2 regions of the Hoeflea sp. CAU 1731 genome follow, and region 1 is predicted to be linked to the other one. Evidence: riboswitches for the same ligand, from Rfam matches in the RefSeq annotation. Region 1 holds a riboswitch; the other holds the start of a gene.

Evidence for each region. Region 1 has a riboswitch for thiamine pyrophosphate ahead of thiB (thiamine ABC transporter substrate binding subunit). Riboswitches for the same ligand answer to the same signal wherever they lie in the genome.
Region 2: linked by a shared signal. The riboswitch ahead of thiC (phosphomethylpyrimidine synthase ThiC) and the one ahead of thiB (thiamine ABC transporter substrate binding subunit) in region 1 are both predicted to bind thiamine pyrophosphate.

The regions. Positions count from the first base shown of each region.
Region 1 is NZ_JBDQQS010000009.1:113,119-127,612, reverse strand. It holds gene AAFN47_RS15775 (PfkB family carbohydrate kinase) at 1-336, opposite strand, end outside; gene AAFN47_RS15770 (aldose epimerase family protein) at 790-1,797, opposite strand; gene AAFN47_RS15765 (vWA domain-containing protein) at 1,845-3,029, opposite strand; gene metA (homoserine O-acetyltransferase MetA) at 3,038-3,961, opposite strand; gene AAFN47_RS15755 (AAA family ATPase) at 4,008-4,850, opposite strand; partial or broken gene metH (methionine synthase) at 4,969-8,672, opposite strand; gene AAFN47_RS15745 (ABC-F family ATP-binding cassette domain-containing protein) at 8,832-10,646, opposite strand; gene AAFN47_RS15740 (thiamine diphosphokinase) at 10,653-11,306, opposite strand; TPP riboswitch at 11,390-11,497, shown strand; gene thiB (thiamine ABC transporter substrate binding subunit) at 11,536-12,555, shown strand; gene thiP (thiamine/thiamine pyrophosphate ABC transporter permease) at 12,562-14,196, shown strand; gene AAFN47_RS15725 (thiamine ABC transporter ATP-binding protein) at 14,196-14,494, shown strand, end outside.
Region 2 is NZ_JBDQQS010000007.1:159,388-173,881, forward strand. It holds gene cysN (sulfate adenylyltransferase subunit CysN) at 1-1,777, shown strand, start outside; gene thiD (bifunctional hydroxymethylpyrimidine kinase/phosphomethylpyrimidine kinase) at 1,767-2,543, opposite strand; gene AAFN47_RS13380 (thiamine phosphate synthase) at 2,513-3,118, opposite strand; gene AAFN47_RS13385 (thiazole synthase) at 3,115-3,891, opposite strand; gene thiS (sulfur carrier protein ThiS) at 3,895-4,092, opposite strand; gene thiO (glycine oxidase ThiO) at 4,076-5,071, opposite strand; gene thiC (phosphomethylpyrimidine synthase ThiC) at 5,068-6,906, opposite strand; TPP riboswitch at 7,019-7,135, opposite strand; gene AAFN47_RS13405 (acyl-CoA dehydrogenase) at 7,390-9,219, opposite strand; gene AAFN47_RS13410 (GMC family oxidoreductase) at 9,340-10,974, shown strand; gene AAFN47_RS13415 (mandelate racemase/muconate lactonizing enzyme family protein) at 10,971-12,179, shown strand; gene AAFN47_RS13420 (MFS transporter) at 12,593-13,963, opposite strand; gene AAFN47_RS13425 (RbsD/FucU family protein) at 13,986-14,432, opposite strand; gene AAFN47_RS13430 (SGNH/GDSL hydrolase family protein) at 14,449-14,494, opposite strand, start outside.

The DNA.
Region 1 (14,494 bases):
ATCCCTGTAATTGACGATCATCCGTTCGGCGGAACGATCAACAACCACGGAGGAATAGGACGATCGGCCATTCTCGAACCGCCGTACAAGCGAACAATCGACGCCTTCATCACGCAAACCCGAAACGATCAGGTCGCCGACCATATCCTGGCCGACCCGCGCCGCCAGATGCGCGCTCCCGCCAAGCCGGCTGATCGCCGCCGCAGCATTGGCGGCGCAGCCGCCGCCAACGACCGCTGCATTCTGCGCTCGCGTTTTTGCGCCGGCCTTCGGCATCTCATCGACGCGGAAAACGAAATCGATTACCGCGACGCCAACAGTCAGGATTAAGTTCATGTGTAAAGAAAACTCACGTTTCGAACACTATCCGTGTCGCAGGATCGCCATCAGGTCAACTACTTCGGGCGACCCTGCCTCTGCCTCGACCACACCGGCTAGTTTTGCCGATCTCAGAAAAACATCAGTGATTTTAACCTCAGGTTGTGCTATTAAACATTGGTGTGAGGAGGCGTCGCGAATAGGCGCATGAAAATCGAAAACGCAGATTCCCGAAACAAAGCCAGATTGCGCGGGAAACAGGAAAAGCGCAGAAGCCACCAGAATCGCGAATTCCCGAAACAAAGCCAGATCCTGCGTTGGGCTATGTTTTCAATCTGAAAGGTGAAACCAAAGACAGGTCAAACACCGAGCGGCGATCTGATGAGATCGTCTTTTTAATAATTATTTCATATATTTAGTAAGCATATTCGGTTTAGAAACGCGCATCCTCCGTTCCGGCTTCATCCGGTTTCAGGCGCGTGAAAAGACGTAATCCGTTTCCTGGACAAGCGTATCTCCCGGTGCAAGAATCGCATTCGGGAACTGGTCATGATTGGGCGAATCCGGCCAGATCTGCGTTTCGAGACAAAGCCCGCAAAATGCGCCATATGGCGCGCCGTAAAGACCTGTGACGGGCGTATTCACCTTGTAACCGCAATAGAACTGCAGGCCCGGCTCTCCGGTCCTGACCTCGAGCGAAACGCCGGAATGCGGGCTCCTGACCAACGCGACGCTGCGTTTGTCCGTGCGCTCGTCCGAAAGACAGAAATTGTGGTCGTACAGAAATTGCTCCCCGCTTTCGGCATTGCGAATCGGCCGCATCTGACGAAGGTCGAACGGCGATCCGATGACGCCGAGAATATCGCCGATCGGTATCTGGTCGCCGTCCACCGGAATGTAGTGGTCGGCGTCTATCCTGATTTCATGGTCCAGAATGTCAGGCCGCCCATCCAGGTTGAAATAGCTGTGATGCGCCACGTTGCAAACCGTGGGCCGGTCGGATTGCGCCTCATGGACCACCGACAGAACGCCGTCCGGCAACAGCCTGTAGGTGCAGGTCATACGGCATTTTCCGGGATAGCCCATATGTCCATCCACCTCATCGATCTCGAGCCGGATGAAATCCGGGCCGAGATCGGCGACCGACCAGACGCGCTGGCCTGTTCCTTCCGATCCGCCATGCAGATGATGATTGTTCGCCTGGTTGCGATCGAGCTTGTAGAGGGTCCCATCCATGCGTATCTGGCCCTTGGCAATACGGTTGGCGTAGCGGCCGACGGTTGCCCCGAAATAGGGAGAATATGAAAGATAGTCGTCGAAACGCTCGAAACCGAGCACCAGCGCAGGCGCGTGCCCGTTGAGCCGCAAATCCTGAACCGCCGCGCCCCATGTCATGATCCTCGCTGTCAGTCCTCCACCGCTGAGCGTATAACGGTGAACCGTCTCGCCATTTGGCGCGTGGCCGAAGATTTCCTGCATGGGTTGCGCCTCCAGCCTGCCGACCGGCGTTCCGGTTTAGTTGTGAATCAGCGTGAAAGCTCGCGCGTCGCCCGTTCCAGACCGGCCAGGGTCAGCGGATACATGCGGTCAGCAAATATCTCGCGCACGAGACCAATGGAATGGGCATGACGCCAGTATTTTTCGACGACCGGATTGATCCACACGGTCTTCGGGAAATGATTGAGCATTCGCGTGAGCCAGACCTGACCCGATTCCTCGTTCCAGTGCTCAACGGAGCCGCCCGGGTAAACAATCTCGTACGGGCTCATCGAGGCGTCTCCGACAAATATCACCCGATAGTCAGGACCGAAGGTTCGGATCACATCGTAGGTCGGCAAGACTTCCTGATGTCTGCGGCGATTGTCCTTCCACACGCCTTCATAGAGGCAATTGTGGAAATAGTAATATTCCATGTGCTTGAACTCGCCGCGCACGGCCGAGAACAATTCTTCCACGACCTTGATATGGCCGTCCATCGAGCCGCCGACGTCGAAGAACATCAGCAGTTTGATCGCGTTGCGCCGTTCCGGCCGCGTCTTGACATCCAGATAGCCATGCTCGGCGGTGGAGCGGATCGTGCCGCCAAGATCGAACTCCTCGTCGGCGCCTTGCCGCACCCAGCGTCGCAGTCGCTTGAGCGCCACCTTGATATTGCGTGTGCCGAGTTCGACCGAATCGTCGAAATTCTTGAATTCGCGCTTGTCCCAGACCTTCACGGCCCGCCGGTTGCGGCTTTCCTTCTGGCCGATCCGAACGCCTTCCGGATTATAGCCATAGGCGCCAAAGGGAGACGTTCCGGCGGTCCCGATCCATTTGTTGCCGCCCTGGTGGCGACCCTGCTGCTCTTCCAGCCGCTTCCGCAGGGTTTCCATGAGCTTGTCGAAACCGCCGAGACTTTCGACCAGCGCCTTCTCCTCGTCGGTCAGATGCTTCTCGGCAAGCTTGCGCAGCCATTCCTCGGGAATTTCGGTGACTTGCGCGCCGGGCTCGCCGGAAACCGCCTCGAGCCCCTTGAAGGCGTGCGCGAATACACGATCGAAGCGGTCGATATAGCGTTCGTCCTTGATCAGCGCAGCGCGCGCGAGGAAATAGAAACCCTCGACATCGAAATCGACCACCTGTTCTTTCATGGCTTCAAGTAGCGTCAGGTACTCGCGCAGGGAAACCGGCACCTTTGCAGCTTTGAGTTCCAGGAAGAACGGTATGAACATGCTGCCGACTACCTGTTTTCGCCGATCTGCCCGATATCGAAGGTGGTGGTCTGGTAGATCGTATTGATCCAGTTTCCGAACAGTAGATGGGCGTGGCTGCGCCAACGGTTAAGTGGTTCCCGCGACGGGTCGTCAGCGGGAAAATAATTGTGCGGAATGTGGATCGACTTGCCCTGACACACGTCCCGCTCGTATTCCTCCTTGAGCGAGAAGGAATCATATTCGATGTGATTGAATATATAAAGCCGGTTGCACATCTGCTCGTGTATCATGCAGACGCCCGTCTCGTCCGACTTCATTAGAATTTCCAGTCCGCGCGCCGGGTCGATGTCGTCCTCCCGGATCTCGGTCCAACGTGAAACCGGTATCTGGAAATCGTCGGAAAAACCGTTGAGATAGGGCGATGCGCGGTTGAGGTTCTGGTGACGATAAACCCCGAAGGCCTTTTCCGACAGCGTGTATTTCGGCACGCGATGGAAGTGATGGATCGCCGCCATTCCGCCCCAGCAGACATTCAGCGTCGAATGCACATTGGTGACTGTCCAGTCGAAGATCTGCTCCATCTCTGGCCAGTACGACACCTCCTTGAAATCCAGCAGTTCGATCGGCGCACCTGTGATGATAAACCCGTCGAACTTGCGATCGCGCACTTCCTCCCATGTGTTGTAGAAAGCAAGCAGATGCTCTTCAGGCGTATTCTTCGGCATATGCTGGCCAATGCGCACCAGGCTAAGCTCGACCTGCAGCGGCGTCGCGCCGAGGAGACGCGCCATCTGCAACTCGGTGCGGATCTTGTTGGGCATAAGATTGAGCAAGCCGATCTGCAGCGGCCGGATATCCTGGCGGATAGCGGCGGTTTCGGTCATCACCCTCACACCCTCTGCTTCGAGGGTCTGGCGCGCAGGCAACAGGTCGGGAATCTTGATAGGCATCGGTCGTCTCGATTAGCAGGAACGGATTTGCGGCAAATCGGCTATGCTAGCCGCCGTTTCTCCGCGCCATGAAAGCCAGTCGCTCGAACAGATGAACGTCCTGTTCGTTCTTGAGGAGCGCTCCGTGCAGTTTCGGCAAGGCATTCGTAGCGTTTCCCCGGAGATCGGCGGGCGAAACGTCGTCGGAAACCAGCAGGCGAATCCAGTCCAGCGCTTCGGATGTCGATGGCTTCTTCTTCAGGCCGGCGACCTCGCGAATCTCGTAGAACTGGGTGAGCGCCGCGCGCACGAGATCCTGCTTGATGCCGGGATAGTGGACATCGACGATCTGCATCAGCGTCTCGGCTTCCGGGAATTTGATATAATGGAAGAAACAGCGCCTCAGAAAGGCGTCCGGCAATTCCTTCTCATTGTTCGAGGTTATTATGACGATCGGCCTCTGTTTTGCGCGCACCGTCTCGCCCGTCTCGTAGACATAGAACTCCATCTTGTCGAGTTCCTGAAGCAGATCGTTCGGAAACTCGATATCCGCCTTGTCTATCTCGTCGATCAGAAGCACCACGCGGTTTTCGGCGGTGAAAGCCTCCCACAGCTTGCCCTTGCGAATATAGTTGCGCACGTCATTGAAGCGCTCGTCGCCGAGCTGGCTGTCGCGCAACCGGGAAACCGCGTCATATTCGTAGAGACCCTGCTGCGCCTTGGTGGTGGATTTGACGTGCCATTCCAGCAAGTTCAGATCCAGCGCCGCCGCAACCTGCTTCGCGAGTTCGGTCTTGCCGGTTCCGGGCTCACCCTTGACCAGTAGCGGCCGCTCCAGCGTGATCGACGCATTGACGGCGACCGTCAGATCTTTCTCCGCGACATAAGCGTCAGTACCCTCGAAACGCATATTCCCTACAATCTCCTATCAAGCGGGCGCGACATTAGAGTGTGCCGATCTCAATTGGAAGCATTTGATGGCACAAATCGGCCTCATTGGCTTCACGATCGATCCGTCACCGGATTTTTCAGGCGGTCTTCTTCAGTTCGGCGGCGCGAGCGGCTGAGTCATACGCAAGCGACGGCGAAAGCCAGGTCTCGGCTTCAGTGACAGTTATGCCCCGGCGTCTTGCATAGTCTTGCACCTGATCTGCGCCGATACGTCCGACGCCGAAATAGGATGATCCGGGATGCGCGAAGTAGAGACCGGAGACGGAAGCCGCCGGCCACATCGCGCAGGATTCCGTGAGCTCGATGCCCGTATGCTTCGGCGCCTGCAGAAGGTCGAACAACACCCGCTTGCCGGTATGATCCGGGCAAGCCGGATATCCGGGCGCCGGTCGAATGCCGCGATAGGATTCGGATATCAGCTCGTTGTTGGACATGGCCTCATCGAGCGCGTAGCCCCAAAGTTCCTTACGCACGCGTGCATGCATGGCTTCGGCCAGTGCTTCTGCTAGACGATCGCCAAGCGCCTGAACCATGATCGAATCGTAGTCGTTGCCTTCTTCCTTGAAGCGATTGGCGATCTCGTGGACCTCCGGTCCGGCCGTCACGGCAAAGCCGCCCAGCCAGTCAGGCGAGCCTATAGGAGCAACGAAATCTGACAGGCAGAGATTGGGGCGATTGCGCGACTTTCGCCCCTGCTGCCTCAGCATACTGAACCGCGCCTGTGGCCTGTCGCGCGCTTCGCTCGCCCAGACAGTGATGTCGTCGCCGTCGGCATTGGCTGGCCAGAGACCGATGACCGCCTTCGGATGAAACCAGTTGCCGACGCGCTTCAGCATCGCCTGCGCGTTGTCATACAGATCGCGCGCGGCCGGGCCCTTGTCCGGATCATCGAGAATTGCGGGGAAGCCGCCGGACATCTCCCAGGTCTGGAAGAAAGGCGTCCAGTCGATAAAAGGCACGAGATCGTCGACAGGTATATTTTCGAAGACCTGCAGACCAGTAATGTTTGGTTTCGGCGGCGTGTAGCTGTCGAAGCCGCCATCGAATTTGTTGGCGCGCGCCTCGGCGATGGAAATCACCGGACGAGCCTTTTCCTTCGAGCCGCTTCCACGCATCTTTTCCTGATCGAGTGCAACTTCTGCAAGGAGACCGGAACGCGCCGTCCTGGACAGAAGCCGGGCCACAACGCCAACCGCTTTGGAGGCGTCGTTGACGTGCAGGACACCGTGATCATACTCCGGCGCGATCTTCAACGCCGTGTGTTTCTTCGATGTCGTTGCGCCGCCGATCAGCAACGGCAGGTCGAAGCCTGCCCGTTTCATTTCGGAAGCGACGTCGACCATGCGGTCGAGCGAGGGCGTGATGAGACCGGACAGGCCGATAATATCGACCTTTTCTTCGCGCGCCTTCTCCAGAATATCCTCGGTTGGAACCATGACGCCGAGATCGACCACGTCGTAGTTGTTGCACTGGAGCACGACGCCGACGATGTTCTTGCCGATGTCATGGACGTCGCCCTTGACGGTCGCCATGAGGATCCGCCCCTTCGCGCTTGTGTCGCCGCTGCGCTTTTTCTCCTCCTCCATGAAGGGAATGAGATGGGCGACAGCGGCTTTCATGACGCGCGCCGATTTCACCACCTGGGGCAGAAACATCTTGCCTGCGCCAAATAGGTCGCCGACGACGTTCATGCCTTCCATCAGCGGACCCTCGATCACGTCGAGGGGTTTTTCGGCGCGCTGCCGGCATTCCTCCGTATCGCCGACGACAAACTCGGTAATGCCGTGAACGAGCGCGTGACGCAGCCGCTCTTCAACCGGCTCCTCACGCCATTTTGGATCAGCCTTCTTCTGCGCCTCGCCGGACCCGCGATAATTGTCGGCGATCGCCAACAGGCGCTCGGTCGCATCGTCACGGCGGTTGAGCAGCACATCCTCGACATGCTCGCGCAGCTCTTCCGGAATATCGTCATAGACGGTGATCTGGCCGGCGTTGACGATCGCCATGTCGAGACCGGCCCGGATCGCGTGATAAAGGAACACCGAATGCATCGCCTCGCGAACCGGATTGTTGCCGCGGAACGAAAAGGAGATGTTCGATAATCCTCCCGACACATGGGCGTAGGGCAGCCGTTCCTTGATCATCTTCGTCGCTTCGATGAAAGCGACCGCGTAATTATTGTGTTCCTCGATCCCGGTTGCGACGGCAAAGATATTGGGGTCGAAGATGATATCGGCCGGGCTGAATCCGGCCTTTTCCGTCAGAAGGCGATAGGATCTTTCGCAAATACTGAACTTGTGCTCGGCGGTTTCGGCCTGACCGTCCTCGTCGAAGGCCATGACGACTACAGCTGCGCCGTAGCGCCGGATGATCCGCGCCTGTTCGAGAAACGGCTCTTCGCCTTCCTTCAGGCTGATCGAATTGACTACGGATTTGCCCTGGGTGCACTTCAGCCCCGCCTCGATGACAGACCATTTGGAACTGTCGATCATCACCGGAACCCGCGAGATGTCCGGTTCGGAGGCAATGAGATTGAGGAAGGTCGTCATCGCCTGTTCGCTCTCGAGCAGGCCTTCGTCCATATTGACGTCTATTATCTGGGCGCCGTTCTCGACCTGGCTCCTTGCGACTTCAAGGCCAGCCGCGTAGTCGCCTTCCATGATCAGCTTCTTGAATTTAGCCGATCCTGTAACGTTGGTGCGTTCACCGATATTGATGAAAGTGGCGACGTTCATGCCGCAACCTCTTCGCGATCAGCCTCGAACATTTCGAGGCCCGAAAGCCGCAACCGTGGGGCAAAGCGAGGAACATTGCGCGGCGCCTTGCCCCGCACGGCATCGGCGATGGCGCGGATATGATCCGGGGTGGTTCCGCAGCAACCGCCTACGATGTTGACAAGGCCGGCTTCAGCCCATGCGCCAAGATAGGCCGCAGTTTCCTCCGGCAGTTCGTCATAGCCGCCCATCTCGTTCGGCAACCCGGCATTTGGGTATGCGCAGATCCGGGTGTCGGCGATATCCGAAAGCGCCCGGATATGCGGCCTCATTTCGGCGGCGCCGAGCGCACAGTTGAGCCCTACGGAGAACGGTTTTGCATGGCATAGCGAAATCCAGAACGCTTCCGGCGTCTGGCCTGTCAATGTACGACCGGAGCGGTCTGTGATCGTGCCGGAAATCATCAGCGGAGGAACGGCGACGCCTTCGTCACGCAACGTTTCCAACGCATAGACGGCCGCCTTTGCGTTGAGCGTGTCGAAAATGGTTTCGATCAGGATAAGGTCCACTCCGCCTTCGATAAGCGCCTTCGCCGCCTCGCAATAGGCCAGCGCAAGATCGTCGAACATGACCTTCCGCATGCCCGGGTCGTTGACGTCAGGCGAGATGCTCGCCGTCTGGTTGGTCGGCCCGATGGCGCCGGCGATCCACACCGGCCGGTCTACGCTTTGGACCGCCTTGCGCGCGCATTCGGTGGAGGCGAGGTTCAGTTCGACGCAAATTTCCTGCAGATCGTAGTCCGCCTGGCTGATCCGGCTCGCCGAGAAAGTGTTGGTGCAGATGATATCGGCTCCGGCTTTGATGAAGGCCCGATGGATATCGGTGATCATTTCAGGCTGCGTCAGACTCAATAGTTCGTTGTTGCCCGCCAAATCAGTCGGATGATTGCGAAACCGTTCGCCGCGATAGATCGCCTCGTCCGGTTTTCTTTCCTGGATCATGGTGCCCATCGCGCCGTCGAGGATCAGAACCCTCTCTTCGGCCAAAGCCTCGATATTCGCATGCATTGCTGTGCTGTTCCTGTTCGGGTTGTCTATGTTGCCGGGCAATACTGGCGGGCGAGCGGCAAGCGCAGGTCCTTGTAGTGCACATACATTGGGAGAAATGTCGGTCCGGCAATGTCGATTTGCCCGCACTATAACGGTCACCCCTTTCGATTCAAGGGATCATCCGGTTTCAATTTCCTCGCGCAGCATCTCGAGTTCCAGCCATTCCTCCTCCATGGCCTCCAGTTTCAACCTGAGAGCCGCAAGATCTTCCGCTGCGCGATTGAACGATTCCTGATCGCGTGTGAACAGATTCGGATCGGCCATCAGGTCTTCCAGCTCACCGGCTTTCTGTTCCGCCTCGGCGATCTTTCCAGGCAGAGTCTCCAAAGCGAATTTCTGCTTGTAAGACAGCTTTCGTTCGCGGCCGGAAGACTTCGGCGCCACGGCAGCGGAGGAAGCTGAGGTCGGCGACGGTTTTGACCGGACCTCCTGTTCCCGCCTCTGGGCGAGCATATCGGTATGGCCGCCCGCATAGCTTATCCATCGACCGTCCGGCGCTTCCATCTGCGCCGGCGCGATCACCGAAGTTACCGTCCGATCCAGAAAATCCCGATCGTGGCTTACCAGGATGACGGTGCCCGCGAACCCGGCGACAAGTTCCTGCAGAAGATCGAGCGTTTCCAAGTCGAGGTCGTTTGTCGGCTCGTCCAGCACGATCAGATTGGCAGGGCGCGCAAGCATCTTGGCGAGCAGCAATCGCGCCTTCTCGCCACCTGACAATTCCCGTATAGGCGTGCGGGCCTGCTCCGGCTGGAACAGAAAATCCTTCATGTAGCCTGTCACATGTTTTTGTTCGCCATTGACGACGAGATTGCTTCCACGACCGTCCGTCAGGAACATTTCGAGTGACATCTGCAGATCGAGATCCTCCCGTTTCTGATCCAGAATCGCGATTTCGAGATTGGTTCCGAGCCGCAGCGCGCCGACGTCCGATTGCAACTGGCCGGTCAGCAACTTCAGCAGAGTTGTCTTGCCCGCGCCGTTCGGACCGATGAGGCCGATACGATCTCCGCGATGAACGCGCAGGGAGAAATCGTCAACGATCGGCCGGCCGTCATAATGCTTCACAAGCCCTTCCGCCTCGATCACCAGCTTTCCGGAATCCTTCGCATCCGAGGCGTGAAGTATTGCAACGCCTGTCGGCCCGCGATGACTGCGATGGCGCTCCCGCATGGCATGCAATTCGCCGAGCCGCCGCACATTGCGTTTGCGCCGCGCCGTCACGCCGTAACGCAGCCAGTGTTCCTCGCGCACGATCGCTCGGCCCAGTTTGTGCTGTGCGCGTTCTTCTTCCTCCAGAACCTCGTTCTGCCAGTCTTCGAAAGCCTCGAAACCCTTTTCGAGACGGCGCGTCTTGCCGCGATCGATCCAGACGGTCGCCCGCGACACTGATTTCAGAAATTGCCGGTCGTGTGAAATGACAACCAGAGCGCCGCGAAACGCACGCAGTTCCTTTTCCAGCCATTCAATGGTTGGCAGGTCGAGATGATTGGTCGGCTCGTCCAGAAGCAGTACATCGGGCCGGGGAGCAAGCACCCGCGCCAGCGCCGCGCGGCGCGCTTCACCGCCGGATACTCTTGCAGGATCCTCATCTCCGGTCAGATCGAGATGTTCGAGAAGATAATCGACGCGATGCTCGTCATCGCCCGGCGCAAGGCCGGCCATGGCATAGGCGCGCACCGTTTCGTAACCGGTAAAATCCGGCGCCTGTTCGAGATAGCGCACCGTTGCTTTAGGATGGCGGAATATCTCTCCCGACTGGGCTTCGACCAGCCCGGCGGCGATTTTCATCAGCGTGGACTTGCCGGAGCCATTTCGGCCGACAAGACAAATCCGGTCATCCGGTTCGACCTGCAGGTCGGCGCCGTCGAGCAGGGGCGTCCCGCCGAAAGTCAGGTGAATGTCATCGAGTTTTATAATTGGCGGCGCCATCTTCAATCACCGTCCCGAAAGATCATAGGGACGCGCAACCAGTATCGCCGACCCCGAGCCCATGGTGATCGTCACCGGCCCCTCGGCGACATTCGACAAGGTGCGGGATGATCCGAATGCGAGCTCGTGATCGGTGAGCGGATAGCGCGCGCCTTCAATATGGAGGTCCTCAACAGGCGTAAAATTGACGATCGAGAACAGCGACGAAGCTGGCAACTCGAACGCGCGCGAACCGGGCAAGAGCGGCCATGCCTCTTCCGCGCCGGAAGTCAGATGAACATCCAGGCCGCTTTGCGCCAGCGAGCAGGCGAAGGTCATATGAAGCAGGGCATGGTCGCTGCGCTCACCGGCCAAGGATCCGGCGAGAACAAGACTTCGGGCGCCGCGCGTCAACGCCTCTTCGACCGCGATTTCCCCATCGGTGAAGTTCTTCTCCGCCGGAAATGGTATCCGCTCCACATGGCGCCAGTCTTCCTGGAGAGCGGCGGTCGCCGAATCGAAATCACCTACCCAGATCTCGGGCTCGACGTCGAGCATGCGCGCATGCCGCATGCCGCTGTCGGCCGCGATTACCCGCGTGCCGGAAATTTGCCGCCGCAGCCGATCCGTCGTTGAAAGCTCTCCACCAAGAAGTATGAGAAATGCGGAATTGTCGTTCATGGGTCTCTTATGAAGCTTGTGCGTGAAGCCTCTAGCAGTTTTTCCGGCTCTTGCCAGCGTCTTTGGCGATTAGTACAAGTGGAGCCGCTCTAACGGGGTGCCTGTCGCAATCGCGGCCGGCTGAGAGGATCCACCAACCCGTAGAACCTGATCCGGTTAACACCGGCGTAGGGATTAGACGCAACATTCGCGCCTTTTTCCCGTTCTTGTAACAGTCAAGGAGGCGCAAATGCGCAAACGCTACATATCATCATTTTTCATCGGCCTGGCCACAATCGCAACACTGTCAGCTGCTCCGGCAACCGCCAGCGACAAGACGCTTACCGTCTACACCTATGAGAGCTTTGTCGCAGACTGGGGTCCCGGCCCTGTCGTCAAGGAAGCATTCGAAGCTGAATGCGATTGCACGCTCGAATGGGTCGGCGTCGCTGACGGCGTCGCTTTGCTCAACCGCTTGCGGCTCGAAGGCGATTCAACAAAAGCCGACGTCGTGCTCGGCCTCGACACCAATCTCGTCGCCGAGGCGAAAGCCACCGGATTGTTCGCGCCAAGCGGCGTCGACACGTCCGATGTATCGGTTCCCGGCGGCTGGTCTGACGATGTTTTCGTACCGTTCGACTATGGTTACTTCGCCGTCATCTACGATACCGAGGCGGTCAGTTCGCCGCCGGCGAGCCTTAAGGAACTGGTCGAGGGCGGGCCGGATGCGCCGAAGATTGCAATTCAGGATCCGCGCACATCGACGCCGGGTCTCGGCCTGCTGCTTTGGATCAGGTCTGTCTATGGCGACGACGCGGCAGACGCCTGGGCGAAACTGCAGGATCGCGTGCTGGCCGTTACGCCCGGATGGTCGGAGTCCTATGGGCTGTTCACCAAAGGTGAAGCGCCGATGGTGCTTTCCTACACCACATCGCCAGCCTATCACATGATCGCGGAAGACACGGATCAGTATCAGGCGGCCGCATTCGAGGAAGGTCACTACCTGCAGATCGAAGTCGCAGGAATGTTAAAAATGGCGACGGACAAGGACCTTGCGCAACAGTTTCTGAGCTTCATGACCGGACCCGGTTTCCAGAACGCAATTCCCACCACCAACTGGATGCTGCCGGCAGGCAAGACATCAGAACCACTGCCTGCGGCCTTCGAAGAACTTGTATCACCGTCAAAGACTCTGATCTTCACAGCAGAAGAGGTCTCTGAAAACCGCAAAGCCTGGGTCGACGAGTGGCTCGCCGTCATGAGTCGTTAAGCGACCATGCGCTTGCTGAACAGAAGACAGACGGCGCTCGGCATTTTTGCCGGCGCGGCGGTTTTTCTGTTCATAACGGCAATTGTCGGATCAGCAGCGCTTGCGCTGGTGCTGACGGCGACCGGGTCGACGCAGAGCCAATCGCCGTTTTTCGACAGCTATATCTGGCGGGTCGCGCGGTTTACGCTGTTCCAGGCGGTCGCCTCGACCCTTCTGTCCGTCATTCCGGCGATCGCGTTCGCGCGCGCGATCGCCAGGCGTCCTGAGTTCCCCGGAAGGCGGCTGCTGATTCAGCTCTTGGCGGTTCCGCTGGGATTGCCGCCGATTGTCGTCGCCCTTGGCATCATCGAAATCTGGGGGCGGCAGGGACTTCTCAACGACCTGTTGCTATCGCTGGGTCTGGCGAAACCGGTCTCGATATACGGACTTTCAGGGATTTTGCTGGCCCATGTCTTCTTCAACCTGCCGCTTGCCGCCAGGCTGCTGCTGGCGCGTCTCGAAGAGATTCCATCGGAATATTGGCGCAACGCAGGACAGTTGGGGCTAACCCAGCGCCAAACCTTCCTGCTTATCGAGTGGCCGCAGATCCGGGGGCAGATACCCGGCGTCGCAGGCCTCGTGCTGATGCTGTGCGTAACAAGCTTCACACTGGTTCTGCTGCTGGGAGGGGGGCCACGCGCAACCACCATCGAGGTCGCGATCTACCAGTCGCTGCGCTTCGATTTCGACCCGCTGCGCGCCGTTGTGCTGGCTCTTGTACAACTCGCAATGACCGGAGCGTTGCTGGCAGTTCTCGCCCTTGTTGGCAGACCCCAGGAAGAGGAACCCGTTTACGGTCGCGCTTCGCGGCGATACGGTCGCGACAGCGTTGGCGCACTGCTCGGCGACTACGGATTGATTGTTATCGGCGGCGTGTTTCTTTTGTCGCCCCTGCTTTCGGTGACGGCTGCCGGCCTGGCGTCCGATCTTGTGAGGTTGGCGGGAGAAGACATCGTCTTGCGGGCGGCTGTGACAAGTCTCGTCATAGGCATGGTCGCCGCGTTGATTTCCGTAACGATGGCTGCGGTGCTGATAAAAGCAAGAAGCGCCTGCTTGCCGCTCATGCGCCATTCGAATGTGGCGACAGCCTTCCGAAGCGCCGTCGGGGCGATCTCCAGCCTGATACTCCTTGTCCCGCCGATCGTGCTCGGCGCCGGCTGGTTCGTGCTGCTGCGCGGTCACACGGACATCTTTGGCCTTGCGCCGGTCATCATTGTCGCCGTCAATGCCTTGATGGCGCTTCCTTTCGTCATGCGGGTCATGGAACCTGCCCACGCCAGCCACATGGCGCGCACCGGCCGTCTCTCCGCCTCGCTCGGCCTTACCGGAGCGCGAAAATTTCTCCTGGTGGACTGGCCCGGTTTGCGGACGGCCTTTTTTCTTGCCGCTGCTTTCGCCATGGCCCTGTCACTAGGCGATCTCGGCGCGATTGCGCTGTTCGGCAGCCAGGACGTCATCACTCTGCCCTATCTACTCCTGCAGCGCATGAGCAGCTACCGAACCGACGACGCAGCCGGCATTGCGCTCATACTCGGCCTCGTTTGCCTGATCCTGATGATAATCGCGAACAGCGGTCGCAAACCGTCTGCCGGAGGGCAATAATGACGGCCGGATCAGATATCGTTCTTGAAAAAGTGCGGTTCGATTATGGATCGGCGCCGATGCTATTCGACGTGACGCTTTCCGGCGGCGTAACAACGGCGATTATCGGGCCGTCCGGCTCAGGCAAATCCACCATTCTCAATCTCATCGCGGGTTTCGAAATACCCGACAGCGGCCGCATTCTGATCGGCGGCGACGACGTAACTTCCCTTTCCCCGGCTGAAAGACCAGTGACCATGGTCTTCCAGGATAACAATCTCTTCGCCCACCTGCCCGTGCGCCGCAATGTCTCGATTGG
Region 2 (14,494 bases), on a different contig from region 1:
CCTGATCGGGCGCATGCTCTACGAATCGAAGATGATCTTCGACGACCAGCTGGCGGAACTCGAAAACACGTCGCGCAAGATCGGCACGCAAGGCGAAGACATCGACTTCGCGCTGCTCGTCGACGGCCTGAGCGCGGAGCGCGAACAGGGCATCACCATCGACGTCGCCTACCGGTTCTTCGCGACCGACAAGCGCAAGTTCATCGTCGCCGACACACCCGGCCACGAACAATACACCCGCAACATGGTCACCGGCGCCTCGACGGCCGACGTCGCCGTCATCCTGATCGACGCCCGCAAGGGCGTGCTCACCCAGAGCCGCCGCCACAGCTTCATCGTGTCACTGCTCGGCATCCGTCACATCGTGCTCGCCGTCAACAAGATGGACCTCGTCGGCTATGACGAGGCCATCTACGACGCCATCGTCGAGGACTATGAAAAGATGGCCGAGGCGCTCGACTTCGAGACGATCACGGCCATTCCCGTCTCTGCGCTCAAGGGCGACAACATCGTCGAACGCTCAGGCAAGACCCACTGGTATCACGGACCTACCCTGCTTGGTTTCCTCGGCGTCGTCGAGACACGAAAGGCGCTCGCCGATCACGGCTTTCGCATGCCGGTGCAGTGGGTCAATCGCCCGGATCTCGACTTTCGCGGCTATGCCGGCGTCGTCGTCGCGGGCAGCGTGTCCAAAGGCGACAAGGTCCGTATCCTGCCATCGGGTGAACAGGCCACCGTCGACCGCATCCTGCTTGGCATGAGCGATCTTGAGACAACGCTCACGGACCAGGCCGTCACCGTTACGCTCGACCGGGAAGTCGACATATCGCGCGGCGACGTCATCGTCGCCGGACAGGACCCTTGCGAAACCTCGGATCAGTTCGAGACGAAGCTTGTCTGGATGGATCAGGAAGAAGGCTTCATCGGCCGCAGCTACCGCATGAAAATCGGCGCAGCCATGGTCAACGCCACGCTGTCGGACATTCGTCACAAATACAATATCAACACCTTCGAGGAGGTGCCCGGCCGCAATCTGGCGCTCAACGACATCAGCGTCGTGAAACTCGGTCTAGACCGGCCGGTCGCCTTCGAGCCCTTCAGGGATTGTCCGGCCATGGGCTCCTTCGTGCTCATCGACCGGCAGACCAACCGCACTGTCGCCGCCGGCATGATCGACTACGCGCTGCGGCGCGCAAGCAACGTCCACCGCCAGGCCGTCACCGTAGACAAGGCTGCCCGCGCGCATCTCAACGGCCACAAGGGCAAGGTGCTGTGGTTCACCGGCCTCAGCGGCTCCGGCAAGTCGACCATCGCCAATGCGTTGGAACAGCGGTTGCACGCTCAGGGCCTGCGGACCTACATCCTCGATGGCGACAATGTCCGCCTCGGCCTCAACCGCGATCTCGGTTTCACCGACGCCGACCGGGTGGAAAACATTCGCCGCATCGCCGAAGTCGCAAAGCTGATGGTCGACGCAGGGCTGATCGTCATGACCGCCTTCATCTCGCCATTCCGCGCGGAGCGGCAGATGGCGCGCGAACTCTTCGAGGCAGACGAGTTCGTGGAGATTTTCGTCGATACGCCGCTGGAAACCGCCGAAAAGCGCGACCCGAAGGGGCTCTATAAGAAAGCCCGTCGCGGCGAACTGCCGAACTTCACCGGTATCGACAGTCCTTACGAGGCCCCGGAAACCCCGGAATTCCACCTCCACACGGAGATGGAAACCCTCGACGCGCTGGCCGACCATCTGGCGGCCGGTCTCGACCTCAACCTGTAGCGGCCTCCGCGATCCGGTCGAAGACATAAGCTTTCGCCGACCGGATGCTGTTTTCAAGGCTTTCGCCGCTGGCCAGGCCGGCGGCGATCGCGCTCGCCAGCATACAGCCGGTCCCGCGCAACGATCCGTCCAGCCGGGGAGCCGAAAACCGGACCGGTTCGCTGTCGTGTCGAAACAGCACGTCTGTTGCAGCGTCTCCGCCGGCGTGTCCGCCCTTGACCAGAACGGCCCGGCAGCCTTGCCTCAGCAGCGCCCTGCCCTGATGTTCCGCCGCCGATGCGGATTTCGCCTCCGGCTCTTCGAGCAGACAGGCCAGTTCGGCAAGATTGGGCGTCACCAGAGTGCAGAGCGGCATGAGACAGTCTCTCAAGTTGACGATCGCCGCCTCGTCGGTCAGCCGACCTCCCGACGAACTGACAAGAACAGGATCGAGCACCGCCGGCATCTCTCTGTTCGCCGCCAGAAAGGATACAACGGCACGAATGGCCTCCGCGTGCCCCAGCAGGCCGATCTTGACGGCACGGATCGGGTTCGCCTCCGCTGCCGCCGCCATCTGCTGCAGGATCAGGTCGCCCGGCATCGCCTCGATATGTCTCACGCCATGATGGGTTTGCACAGTCACCGCCGTGATCGCGGGACAAGCCGCCACGCCGAACGCAGCCAGCGTCGTCGTGTCGCGCGACACCCCCGCGCCGCCCGAGGAATCGGTTCCTCCGACGACCAGCACATACGGCTTCATCGCCATCGCGCGGTGGTTTCGATCCATTCGACCGTCCGCGCTTTCGGATCGGGATTAAGCGTGATGTCGGTCACCACCGCCGCGCATTCGGCGCCATGCGCGAACACGCCTTCCAACCGATCGGGCGTCAACCCGCCAATCGCGACCAGCGGCAGGTCGCCAATCCGCTTCCTCCACTGCGCGATGCGATCGAGCCCCTGCGGATCCCACTTCATTTTCTTCAGCCGGGTCGGATAGATCGGGCCGAGCGCGACATAGTCCGGTTCAGCCAGAAGCGCCGTTTCCAGTTCGTCGTAGTCGTGAGTGCTCAGTCCCAGCCGCAATCCGGCCTTCCTGATCGCGAGGCGATCGGCTTCGGCCAGATCTTCCTGGCCGAGATGCACAAAGTCGCATCCCTCCTCGATCGCCAGCCGCCAGAAATCGTTGACGATCAACTGGCAGCCATGGGCATGGCAAAGGTCGCGCGCCTTGCGGATTTCGGCGCGTAGCTCTGCCTCCGCGGCGTCCTTGATCCGCAACTGCACGAGCCTGACGCCGAGCGGCGCCAGCCGCTCGATCCAGGCGGCGCTGTCGACGATGAGATAGAAAGGATCGAGCGTCACGAGAACACCGCCTTGCCGATCACCGGCGTCGAAGGCACGGCGACGTCACGCGGTTCGAGCGGCTGTGCGCCGGCCGCGAGATGTCCCGCCTCGATCGCCAGCGCAAAGGCCTTCGCCATCGCCACGGGATCGCTGGCCGCGGCCACTGCCGTGTTGAGGAGCACGGCGTCGTAACCAAGCTCCATCACCGCGGCCGCATGCGACGGGCGTCCGATGCCAGCGTCGACAATCAGGGGAATGTCCGGGACATGGGCGCGCAGGCTTCGGAGCGCATCCTTGTCGACAGGCCCCCTGGCAGAACCGATCGGCGCGCACCAGGGCATGAGCACCCGGCATCCGGCGTCAAGCAGCCGGTCGGCGACCACCAGATCGTCTGTCGTGTAAGGGAACACCTCGAACCCGTCGTCAATCAGGATTCGCGCGGCTTCCACCAGCGCGAAGACATCCGGCTGCAGCGTGTCGTGGTGGCCGATCACTTCGAGCTTGATCCAGTTCGTGCCGAACACCTCGCGCGCCATTTGCGCCGTCAGCACGGCCTCCTTCACCGAGTGGCAGCCAGCGGTGTTGGGCAAAACCTGCACGTCGAGATCGCAGATCAGCGACCAGAAACCGCCAACCCGTCCGCTGCCGCCGGCGATCTCCCGGCGCAGCGACACCGTCACGATCTGCGCGCCCGCTTCGCGCACCGCCCGCTGCAGCACGGCGGGCGAAGGGTAGTTCGCGGTTCCAAGCAACAGTCGCGAGGCCACCGCCCGGCCATAAAGTTCCAGCATGACTCACCCTCCCTTCATCGGCGACAGGATCTCGATCCGGTCGCCTTCGTTGAGTATCCTCGACGATCTGCGGGACGCCTTGACCAGTTCGCCGTTGACGGCCGTCGCCAGCCATTCGCCGCGATAATCGAGGGCGTCCATGAGGTCGGCGAGCGTCGACGCCGATATGTCTTGGCGTTCGCCGTTAACCGTGAGTTCCATTGCGCAACTCCATTCCTGATATCTGTTCGCAAAGAAGATCGGCCGCCTGCCTGGCCATGGCGGGCGCCAGCAGAAAGCCGTGACGGTAGAGCCCGTTGACCGAAACCACGCCACCCTCGACTTTCACCCGCGGCAGGTTGTCGGGATAGGCCGGGCGGACGCCGACGCCGGTTTCGACCACTTCGGCTTCGCCGAAGGCCGGGTGCAGGCTGTAGGCGGCGTTCATGAGCTCCATCATCGAGCGCACGGAAACCGGTCCCGCCCGGCTGCTTTCGATCATCGTCGCGCCGACCATGAAGCAGTGGTCCTGCCGAGGCACGACATAGACAGGGAAACGCGGGTGGAGCAGACGCACCGGTCGCGACAGGCTGATCTCGGCGGTCCGCAGGATCAGCATCTCGCCGCGCACGCCGCGCAGATCGGGATCGTCCGCAGCTCGTGCGAAACCCGTGCAGTCGGCCTCGAGGCTGCAATTCTCTGCGGCTTCATTGAAGGTTCCGCCGAAGTAAAATCGAACCCCGCGGCTTTTCAGTATGTCCAGCAGCCCCGACAACGCTCGCCGCGGGTCAAGATGCGCCTCGCTTTGGAAGAACAGCGCATGGTGAAAGCGACCAGCCAGATCCGGCTCCAGCTCCGCGATTCTATCGGCGTCGATAACCGTGTAGCCTGTCGTGCGGCTCGCAAACCGCGCCAGTTCCGCCCTGTCCCGTCCCGGCGCAACGACGAGCGTTCCGTTCCGGGTCACTTCGCCCGGCAGGATATCGTTCCACCAGTCGGCAGCGTCCCTGCCCCACGTCAGCACCTCTTCTTCCGCGCTCGCCCGCTCGCACCAGGGCGCCAGCATTCCCCCCGCCATGGCAGAGGCGTTGCCGAGGAGGCTCTCGCTGCGATCGATCACGGCCACCGCGACCTCCCGCCTTGCAAGTTCAGCCGCAAGGGCGAGGCCGGCGACCCCGGCCCCCTTGATCAGGACGGTCACAGCTTCTGATCCCCGGATTTTTCCAGCGCCTCCGCAGACATGTAAAGATCGCCGCCTTCGCGATATTTCTGGGCCATCGCCGCCATCCCCTCCTTCTGCGCCTCGGCGCGAATGTCGTGCGAGATACGCATGGAACAGAATTTCGGGCCGCACATGGAGCAGAAATGCGCGAGCTTGTGCGCCTCCTTCGGCAGCGTCTCGTCGTGGAAGTTCTGCGCCGTCTCCGGATCGAGCGACAGGTTGAACTGGTCTTCCCAGCGGAACTCGAACCGCGCCCGCGACAGGGCGTCGTCGCGGATCTTCGCCGCCGGATGTCCCTTGGCGAGATCGGCCGCATGCGCCGCGATCTTGTAGGTGATCACGCCGGTCTTCACGTCCTCCCGGTCCGGCAGGCCCAGGTGCTCCTTCGGCGTCACATAGCAGAGCATCGCGGTGCCGAACCAGCCGATCATCGCTGCCCCGATGGCGCTGGTAATGTGGTCGTAGCCCGGCGCAATGTCGGTCGTCAGCGGTCCGAGCGTGTAGAACGGCGCCTCGCCGCAGATCTCGAGCTGCTTGTCGACATTCTCCTTGATCTTGTGCATCGGCACGTGACCCGGCCCCTCGATCATCACCTGGCAGTCCTTGTCCCATGCGATTTGAGTGAGCTCGCCCAGCGTCTCCAGTTCGGCGAACTGCGCCGCGTCATTGGCGTCCGCGATCGATCCGGGCCGCAATCCGTCGCCCAGCGAAAATGACACGTCGTACATCCGGCAAATGTCGCAGATCTCCTCGAAATGCTCGTAGAGGAAGCTTTCGCGGTGATGGTGCAGGCACCACTTGGCCATGATCGAGCCGCCGCGCGAGACGATGCCGGTGACGCGATCGACGGTCAGCGGAATGTAGTGCAGCCTCACACCGGCATGGATCGTGAAATAGTCTACGCCCTGTTCCGCCTGCTCGATCAGCGTGTCGCGAAAGACCGGCCAGTCGAGATCCTCCGCCACGCCGCTGACCTTTTCCAGCGCCTGGTAGATCGGCACGGTGCCGATGGGCGCGGGCGAATTGCGGATGATCCATTCGCGGATGTTGTGGATGTTGCGGCCGGTCGAAAGATCCATGACCGTGTCTGCGCCCCAGCGCGTCGCCCACACCATCTTCTCGACCTCCTCGGCCATCGACGAGGTGACCGCCGAATTGCCGATATTGGCGTTGATCTTGGTCAGGAAATTCCGGCCGATGATCATCGGCTCGGATTCCGGATGGTTGATGTTGGCGGGAATGATCGCCCTCCCGCGCGCCACCTCGCTGCGCACGAATTCCGGTGTCACGTGATCGGGGATCGAAGCGCCAAAACGCTCACCGTCGTATTCCGCCTCCAGCGCTTTTTCGCGACCGAGATTCTCGCGGATCGCGATGAATTCCATTTCCGGCGTGATAACGCCGGCGCGGGCGTAGGCCAGCTGGGTGACGGCCTTGCCGTCGCGACCGCGCATCGGCGCGTTGCGCACAGGAAACTCCGGCGTGAGCCGCTTGCCGTCGACAAAGCCATTGTCCTCGGGCTTCACGTGGCGGCCTTCATAGGTCTCCACGCCGCCGCGTTCTCTAATCCATGCTTCCCTCAGCCGCGGAAGGCCTGCGCCGATGTCGGTGGTGCGTTCCGCGTCGGTGTAAGGTCCGGAAGAATCGTAGACCGTAACCGGCGGTTCGCCGGAGGTCGGATGCACGGCGATCTCGCGCATTGGAACGCGCAGGCCGGAATGCAAACGGCCTGCCTTGTAGACCTTGCGGGAAGCCGGCAGCGCGCCGGTGGTGACGGTTGGCGTTGTGCCGGACCGGTTGAGGGGAGCAGTCATGGGAGCCTCCTTTGCTCGCTTGCATTGGAGACCCAGTTCGACGTCGAAAGGAGAAAGAGGCTTGCCGGATTCAGGAAGGACTCTCGTCGTTTCCGAAAGCGGGGTTGAGACCCGGGAAGCTTCCGCACCGTCCCTACGCCAGTATGAACTGGATCAGGTTCATCGGGTCACTGCGCTGCTCGCGCCAGCAGTATCTCAGCCCCTTGTCGGGACCCCCCTGGTGAAGCGTCAACAATGGGAGAGGACTGCGATCTTGTCAACGGACAAAGATTGTTCTCTTCTTCACAGGAAGAGATTGATGTTTCCGCGACGTCTTGCGAGGGACGGAGGCGTCGAAAAAATTCATACTGGGTGCTGCAGACCCGGCGCCGCTGGGTTACCCAATTCAACCACTTCCCTCATGCCGGCCAACGAGCCGGCATCCAGCAGCCCGCACGTCCGTGCAGGCGAAAAATGAGATGGTAGCTCAATGAGACCCGGGTATCAGAAACCGGCCTCGTTCATCTCCAGGCACGTCCGGTCCATGGTGACGAGCAGCGCGCACTGGCTCTTGATCACCGGCATTTCGTATCGGAAGAAATACCGGCAAGCCTTTGTTTTTCCATTGTAGTAAGCATCGCCCGCCGCGCCGCCGGTCTCAAGCGCCCTGAGCGCCGCCTGCGCCTGTTTCAGCCACAGCCAGCCAACGACCACGTGGCCAAGCATGTCGAGATAGATCGTGGCGTTGGCAAGGTAGGTTTCCGGATCGACTTCCCCGGCCTTCGCCCCCATGGACGCCGTCGTGTCGGCGGCAAGTCGCGACCACTTTTCAAGGGCTTGCGCGCTTTCCCTCAACTCCTCGACATTCGATGCTTCCGCGACGGTTTCCGATATCTTCTTCATCAGCAGCCGGAAGGCCTTGCCGCCCTCCATCGGCACCTTTCGACCCAGCAAGTCGAGCCCCTGAATACCGCGCGTGCCCTCGTGAATGTGGTTGAGGCGATTGTCGCGATAGAGACGTTCGACAGGATAGTCGCGCGTATAGCCGGCGCCGCCAAACACCTGGACGGCGCTTTCATTTGTACGCAACCCGAACTCAGACGGCCACGATTTGACGATCGGCGTCAGCATTTCAAGCAGCGTACCGGCCTCTTCCGCCGCCTCGCCATCGCCCGATGCAGCTTCGTCGAAGAGGCTCGCCGCGAAGAAACACAAGGCCAGCGCGCCCTCCGCATAGGCCTTCTGCTGCATCAGCATGCGGCGCACGTCGGCGTGCCGGATGATCGGGATCATCGGCGAAGAGGGGTCGCGGTTCGTCAGCGGCCGACCTTGCGTCCTGTCCTTGGCGTAGGCGAGCGCATGCAGATAGCCGGTATAGCCGGTCGCGGCGGCGCTCAGGCCCACGCCGATCCGCATTTCGTTCATCATCGAAAACATCTGGGCCAGGCCCTTGTGCGGTTCGCCGACGAGATAGCCGATCGCGCCCCCGTTCTCTCCGAGATTGAGAACGCAATTGACCGTGCCGCGATTGCCCATCTTGTGATTGAGGCCGGCAAGCCGGATGTCGTTGCGTTTTCCGCGCGAACCGTCCGCCTCAATCAGGTAGCGCGGCACGATGAACAGCGAAATTCCCTTCACGCCGGGCGGCCCGCCGGGGATCTTCGCCAGCACCAGATTGATGATGTTCTCCGACATTTCGTGGTCCGCGCCGGATATCCACATCTTGTTTCCGAAGAGCCGGTAGCGGCCGTCGTCCTGCGGTTCCGCGCGCGTCCGAATGTCGCCGACCGACGAGCCGGCATGCGGTTCCGACAGCGCCATGGTGCCGAAATAACGGCCCTCGATCATCGGCTTGAGATAGATTTCCTTTTGCTCCTGGTCGCCATGCTCGGCCAGCAGATTGCCCGCCGCCATGGTGAGACCGGCATAGCCGTGCGTGCCCGTATTAGCCGCGCCGAACCAGGCCGAGATCGCCGTGTTGAGAAGATAGGGCAGTTGCAACCCGCCATACGCCTCGTCGAAACTCACGCCCATCAGGCCGGCCTCCGTGAAGCTCGCGAGCGCCTCCTTCACATCCGGAATGATCGACACGGTCTCGCCGTCGAAAGTCGGCTCGTTGGCGTCCACCTTGGCCGCATGCGGTTCGAACTTGTCCTCGGCGATCCGCTCGACGCTCTCCAGGATCGCGTCGTAGACGTCGCGTCCGGCCTCGGCGTATCGCGGCCTGCTTCCAAGGTTTTCCAGATCAAGAAAATCATAGAGGAGAAAGGCGATCTCCTCTCGACGCATGACATTCGGCACAGCTTCCTCCCGGCCCGTGAATCTTCTGTTCATCCTTGATCTATTTTGACCACGATCTCAACACGAAGGAGGTGAAAAACTGCGGGTTGTCCGCGTCCGGCGAGTCGATTATTCGTGTGGCTTCTTCGAACCGCCTTCTGCCGGAGTCGCAGCATGAACGGGGCCAGATTTGATTTCGTCGTGGTCGGCGCCGGCTCCGCCGGATGCGTGCTCGCCGATCGGCTCTCGCGCAGCGGCCGCAATTCCGTACTGCTTGTAGAGGCAGGCGGCAGCGACCGGCGTCCCGACATTCGGGTGCCGATCGGCTATGGCTTCACGTTTCGCAGTCCCGCTGTCAACTGGATGTATTCGGCTGAACCGGATCCCGGCCTCAACGGACGCGTCGCCTACTGGCCACGCGGTCGTGTTCTCGGCGGTTCGAGTTCGATCAACGCCATGGTCTATTGCCGCGGCCTGCCGCCCGACTTCGACGACTGGTCGGCCGCAGGCGCAAAAGGCTGGGACTGGAAGTCGGTCCTGCCGGTGTTCGAGCGCACTGAAACCAAAGCGCGGCGCGTCGACGGCAGGCTGGAGACAACCGGCGATGGACCGCTGTGGGTGACGGACGAGACCGACCAGGTCCATCCGCTTACCGCGCGGTTCATCGAGGCGGCGCGCGAGGCGCAATGGCCGATCACGCCCGATGCCAACAGCGACAGGTGGGAAGGTCTCGGCTTCTTCCACAACAACACCCGGATGGGCTGGCGCTGTTCATCGGCGAGCGCCTTTCTCAAGCCGGCGCTGCGCAGACCGAACCTGACGGTTCTGACGAAAGCGATGGTCGACAGCATCCTGTTCGACGGCAAGAAGGCGACCGGCGTTGCGTTGCGCCAGGGCGGGCGATCGCAAACGGTGTTCGCCAATCGCGAAGTCATCATCAGCGCCGGGGCCGTCAACAGCCCCAAGCTTCTGCAGCTCTCAGGCCTCGGTCCCGCCGAACATCTCAGAGAGACCGGCGTGGAAGTGCTGCAGGACATGCCGGAAGTCGGCGGCGGCATGCAGGACCATCTCGCCATCACCTATCTCTACGAATCGAACGAACCGTCGCTGAACGGAATGCTCTATCCGTTGCACGGCCGCGCATGGGTGGCGTTGCGTTACGCGCTTACCCGACGCGGGCCGTTGAGCATGAGCATCAACCAGTGCGGCGGCTTTCTCAAATCCGGCCCGAACAGCGCCTTTCCGGATATGCAGATCTATTGCAATCCGGCGACCTATTCCTCCGGCGGCGGCGACAAGCCGCGGCTCGATCCCGCGCCGGGCTTTCTCCTTTCGTTTCAGCCCTGTCGTCCAACCAGCCGCGGCCGCATCGACATCGCCTCGGCCAATCCGGATGCGCCGCCGCGCATCCGTCCCAACTCGCTTGCCACAGAAAATGACCGCGCGGCAGTCCTGCGCGGCGCGCGACTTCTCGAGCAAATGATCGAAACGCCGACGATAAAACAGCTCATCAAGCGGTCGAAGCAGCCGGATCCATCGACCATGTCCGACGAAGAGATCTACGCCGATTTCACCGAGCGGGGCGCCACCAACTACCACCCGACCTGCACCTGCCGGATGGGGTCTGACAGTGCAAATTCCGTTCTCGACAGCCGACTGAAAGTCCACGGCGTCGAGGCGCTCAGGGTTGTCGACGCCTCGGCCTTCCCGAACATCACCTCCGGAAACACCAACGCGCCGACCATTATGCTTGCACAAAGGGGCGCGGACCTTATTCTTGAAGACGCAGGAGAAACGGTAACGCCATGAAACTGCAAACGATCGAAACCTTCGTCGTCGGCAATCCGCCCCCGCGCTTCGGCGGCAACTATTTCATCTTCGTCAAGCTGGTCACGGCCTGCGGCGTTGTCGGCTATGGCGAAATCTACAATGCGACCTTCGGTCCGCATCTCTGCGCGAAAATGGCCGAAGACGTGTTCGCCCGCAATTTCGAGGGCGAGGACCCGCACCACATCGAAAAGCTCTGGCGGCGGACCTATGGCGCCGGCTACACGCTGCGCCCGGACGTGACCGTCATGGGCGTGTTGAGCGGGCTCGAGATGGCCTGTTGGGACATCGTCGGCAAGGCGGCGAACCGGCCGGTCTACGACCTGCTCGGCGGCAAGGTGCATGAACGGCTGCGCAGCTACACCTATCTCTATCCGATGGACGGGGACGTCTATCCGGACCCTGTCACCCGCAACGTCTACAACGATCCGGACATGTCGGCCGAGGCGGCGCTTGCCTGCGTCGAGCAGGGCTTCACCGCCGTGAAGTTCGACCCGGCGGGACCATACACCGTCTATGACGGCCACCAGCCGAGCCTTGAGGATCTCGAACGCTCCGAACTCTTCTGCAAACGCATCCGCGAAGCCGTCGGCACGCGCGCCGACCTGCTGTTCGGCACCCACGGCCAGTTCACCGTGTCGGGGGCAAAACGCATGGCGCGGCGGCTGGAAGCCTACGATCCGCTCTGGTTCGAGGAGCCGGTGCCGCCGGAAATGCCAGAGCAGATGGCCGAGGTCGCGCGCTACACCTCGATCCCCATATCCACCGGCGAGCGGCTCTGCACGAAATACGAATTCGCCCGTGTGCTCGATCACGGCGCCGCCTCGATCCTGCAGATGAATCTCGGGCGTGTCGGCGGCCTGCTCGAAGCCCGCAAGATCGCCGGCATGGCCGAGACGCGGTACGCCCAGCTCGCACCGCACCTCTATTGCGGACCGATTGTCGGCGCGGCGAACATCCAGCTTGCGACCTGCTCGCCCAACTTCCTAATCCTTGAAAGCATCCAGACATGGGGCGGCTTTCATTCCGAATTACTGAAATCGCCGATCCGCTGGGAAAACGGTTACGTCATTCCGTCGCCGGAACCGGGTCTCGGGGTGGAACTGAACGAGGATGTCGCGCGCGCGCATCCCTGGACCGGCGACGCGCTGCATCTCGGCATGAAAACAGAACCGCCGGAGTTCTGACGTCAGTCTGCAATTTAGAACATAGCAGGAACTTTCCAGCTGCAGCCGGACGCGATTTGTGCTATATGGAGCGCTGTCCGACCGTAGAAATTTTTTACCCGGATCGGGAGCGGACTGACAATAAATCCCGGAAAGTGCAGATTCCCGAAACAAAGCCAGATCGCAACCGAGCGCTGAAATGACGGATTCCCGAAACAAACCCAGATTGGAGATTTGTCGCAGAATCGCGAATTCCCGAAACGAAGCCAGTTTCCCGCATCGCTGTTGATTTGCAGATTCCCGAAACAAACCCAGTCACGGAAATTCCGGGATTCCCCAAACAAAGCCAGATCAGGGTAATGGTCTCAAAACGCAGATTCCCGAAACAAAGCCAGATTTGAAAATATTAAATTTTTCACAATAAAATCAATTATTTAATTGATTTTCTGATCGGCGACTTGTTTCTCCACCAGTTGCCAGACGAACAGGGCTGTGACGAAGACCAGCGCGCCTGTCGTCAGGTAGACCGGCCAGAACTGACCGGTTTCAAGTAGCAGCGCGCCACAAAGCGCGATGCCGACGGTCCCGCCGAACATCTGGATCGTGAGATTGATGCCGCTGGCCTGTCCGCGTTCGGCTTCCGGCACGGCGTTCATCAGCGCCTTGCGCGCCGGGACGGCGAAGAACGGCAGCGACGCGCCCCAGACGATCAGGGCGGCGACGATCAGCCAGAATGACTGGAGGCCGACGCCTAGGGCGATGAAAAGAACGCTTGCGCCGTTGATGACCAGCGTGATGAGCAGCGGCGCCCGCGACCCGTAAAGGTCGGAGACACGTCCGGAGCCGTAGGAGGTGAGGAGCGTTGGCAGGATGGCGAGCAGCAGCACCGCGCCCGATTCGATCGCCGACACCTTCATGACCTGCTGCAGGTAGAGCGGCGTGAAAACGAAAATGACCATCTTCATGAACTGGAACGAGAAGAAGACGATATTGCCGCCGGTGAAGGTCGCAATCTTCAGGAGGTCGACATGAAAGAAGGCCGTCTCCAGACGCTTCTCGACCATGAAGAAGATCGCCAGCAGGACAACTCCGGCTGCGAACAAGAGTAGCGTCAGCCCGGACAGCCAGCCCCAGTCGGCGCCCTGCATCAGCGCGACGACGATGAGACTGAGACCGACGATCAGCGTCGGAAATCCCCAGTGATCCCGCTGCCTTTCCGGCTTGCGCTCCGGCGGCGGCTGGTCCCAGGCGAGAAACACGAAGGCGGCGACGGCGATCACCACCGGCAGATTGACCCAGAAGATCCAGCGCCAGGACAGCGTTTCGGTCAAAAGGCCGCCGACCAGCGGACCGAGCGACATGAAAAGCGCGGATATGTTCGTCTGAAGCCCCAGCGCCACGCCATGCTCTTCCTTTTTGAAGGCAAGGGTAATCATCGACAAGGCCGCGGGAAATATGATCGCCGCCCCCGCGCCTTGTATCGCCCTGGCGCCGATCAGGAAGGCGCCGTTCGGCGCGAAGCCGCAGGCGAGCGACGACACCCCGAACAGCAATGCGCCGAAGATGAAAAGCCGTCCGCGGTCGATCGCGTCTCCCATGCGCCCGCCAAGCGCCACGAAACAGGTAAAAGTCAGGAGATAGGCGTTGACCACCCAGTGCGAGGCAAGCGCGCCCATCGACAGGTCCGAACGCATGGTCGGAAGCGCTACGCCGACGATCGTCTCGTCGAGCACCGTTAGACCAAGCACGCCGGATGTTGCGGCCAGTATCCACCATTTCCGGCTGTCTGCGGCGAGTGTGACCATAGATCCGTCCCCGGCGGGCTGCTCAATCCGGCGGAATAACGCCCTTGCGCAAGGCGAAGCAGCCATAGAATCGGCGTTCGTCGGTCTGGATCACGCAATAGGCCTGTTTCGCTCGTTCATAGAAAGCGAAGCGCTCGATGGAGATCATCGGCCAGGCCTTCCCCTCCGCCTTGTCGATTTCCGCCTGCACCTCATGCTGGACAGGCAAAATCTCGTCCGGGGATCCGACGACTTCCATCCGCGCCGCCGAATCGTCGACAAAACTGTCGAGCGGGTAGACGGAGAGAATGGCCGCTGCGGCTTCGGCCGCCGTCCGGTCGATGCGCAGAACCTTGCCACAGGTCGTTTCGCGCGCCACAGCGTCGGCCGGAAAATTGGTGTCGACGATGACGAGATCATCGCCATGGCCCATCGCGGCCAGCGCATGAAGCACCTCGGCATTGAGTAGCGGATTGATTCCCTTGAGCAATAGAGCCTCCCCCTTTTCAGATTTCCAGACCGATGTCCTGTTCAATCAGATCGGCGATCGCA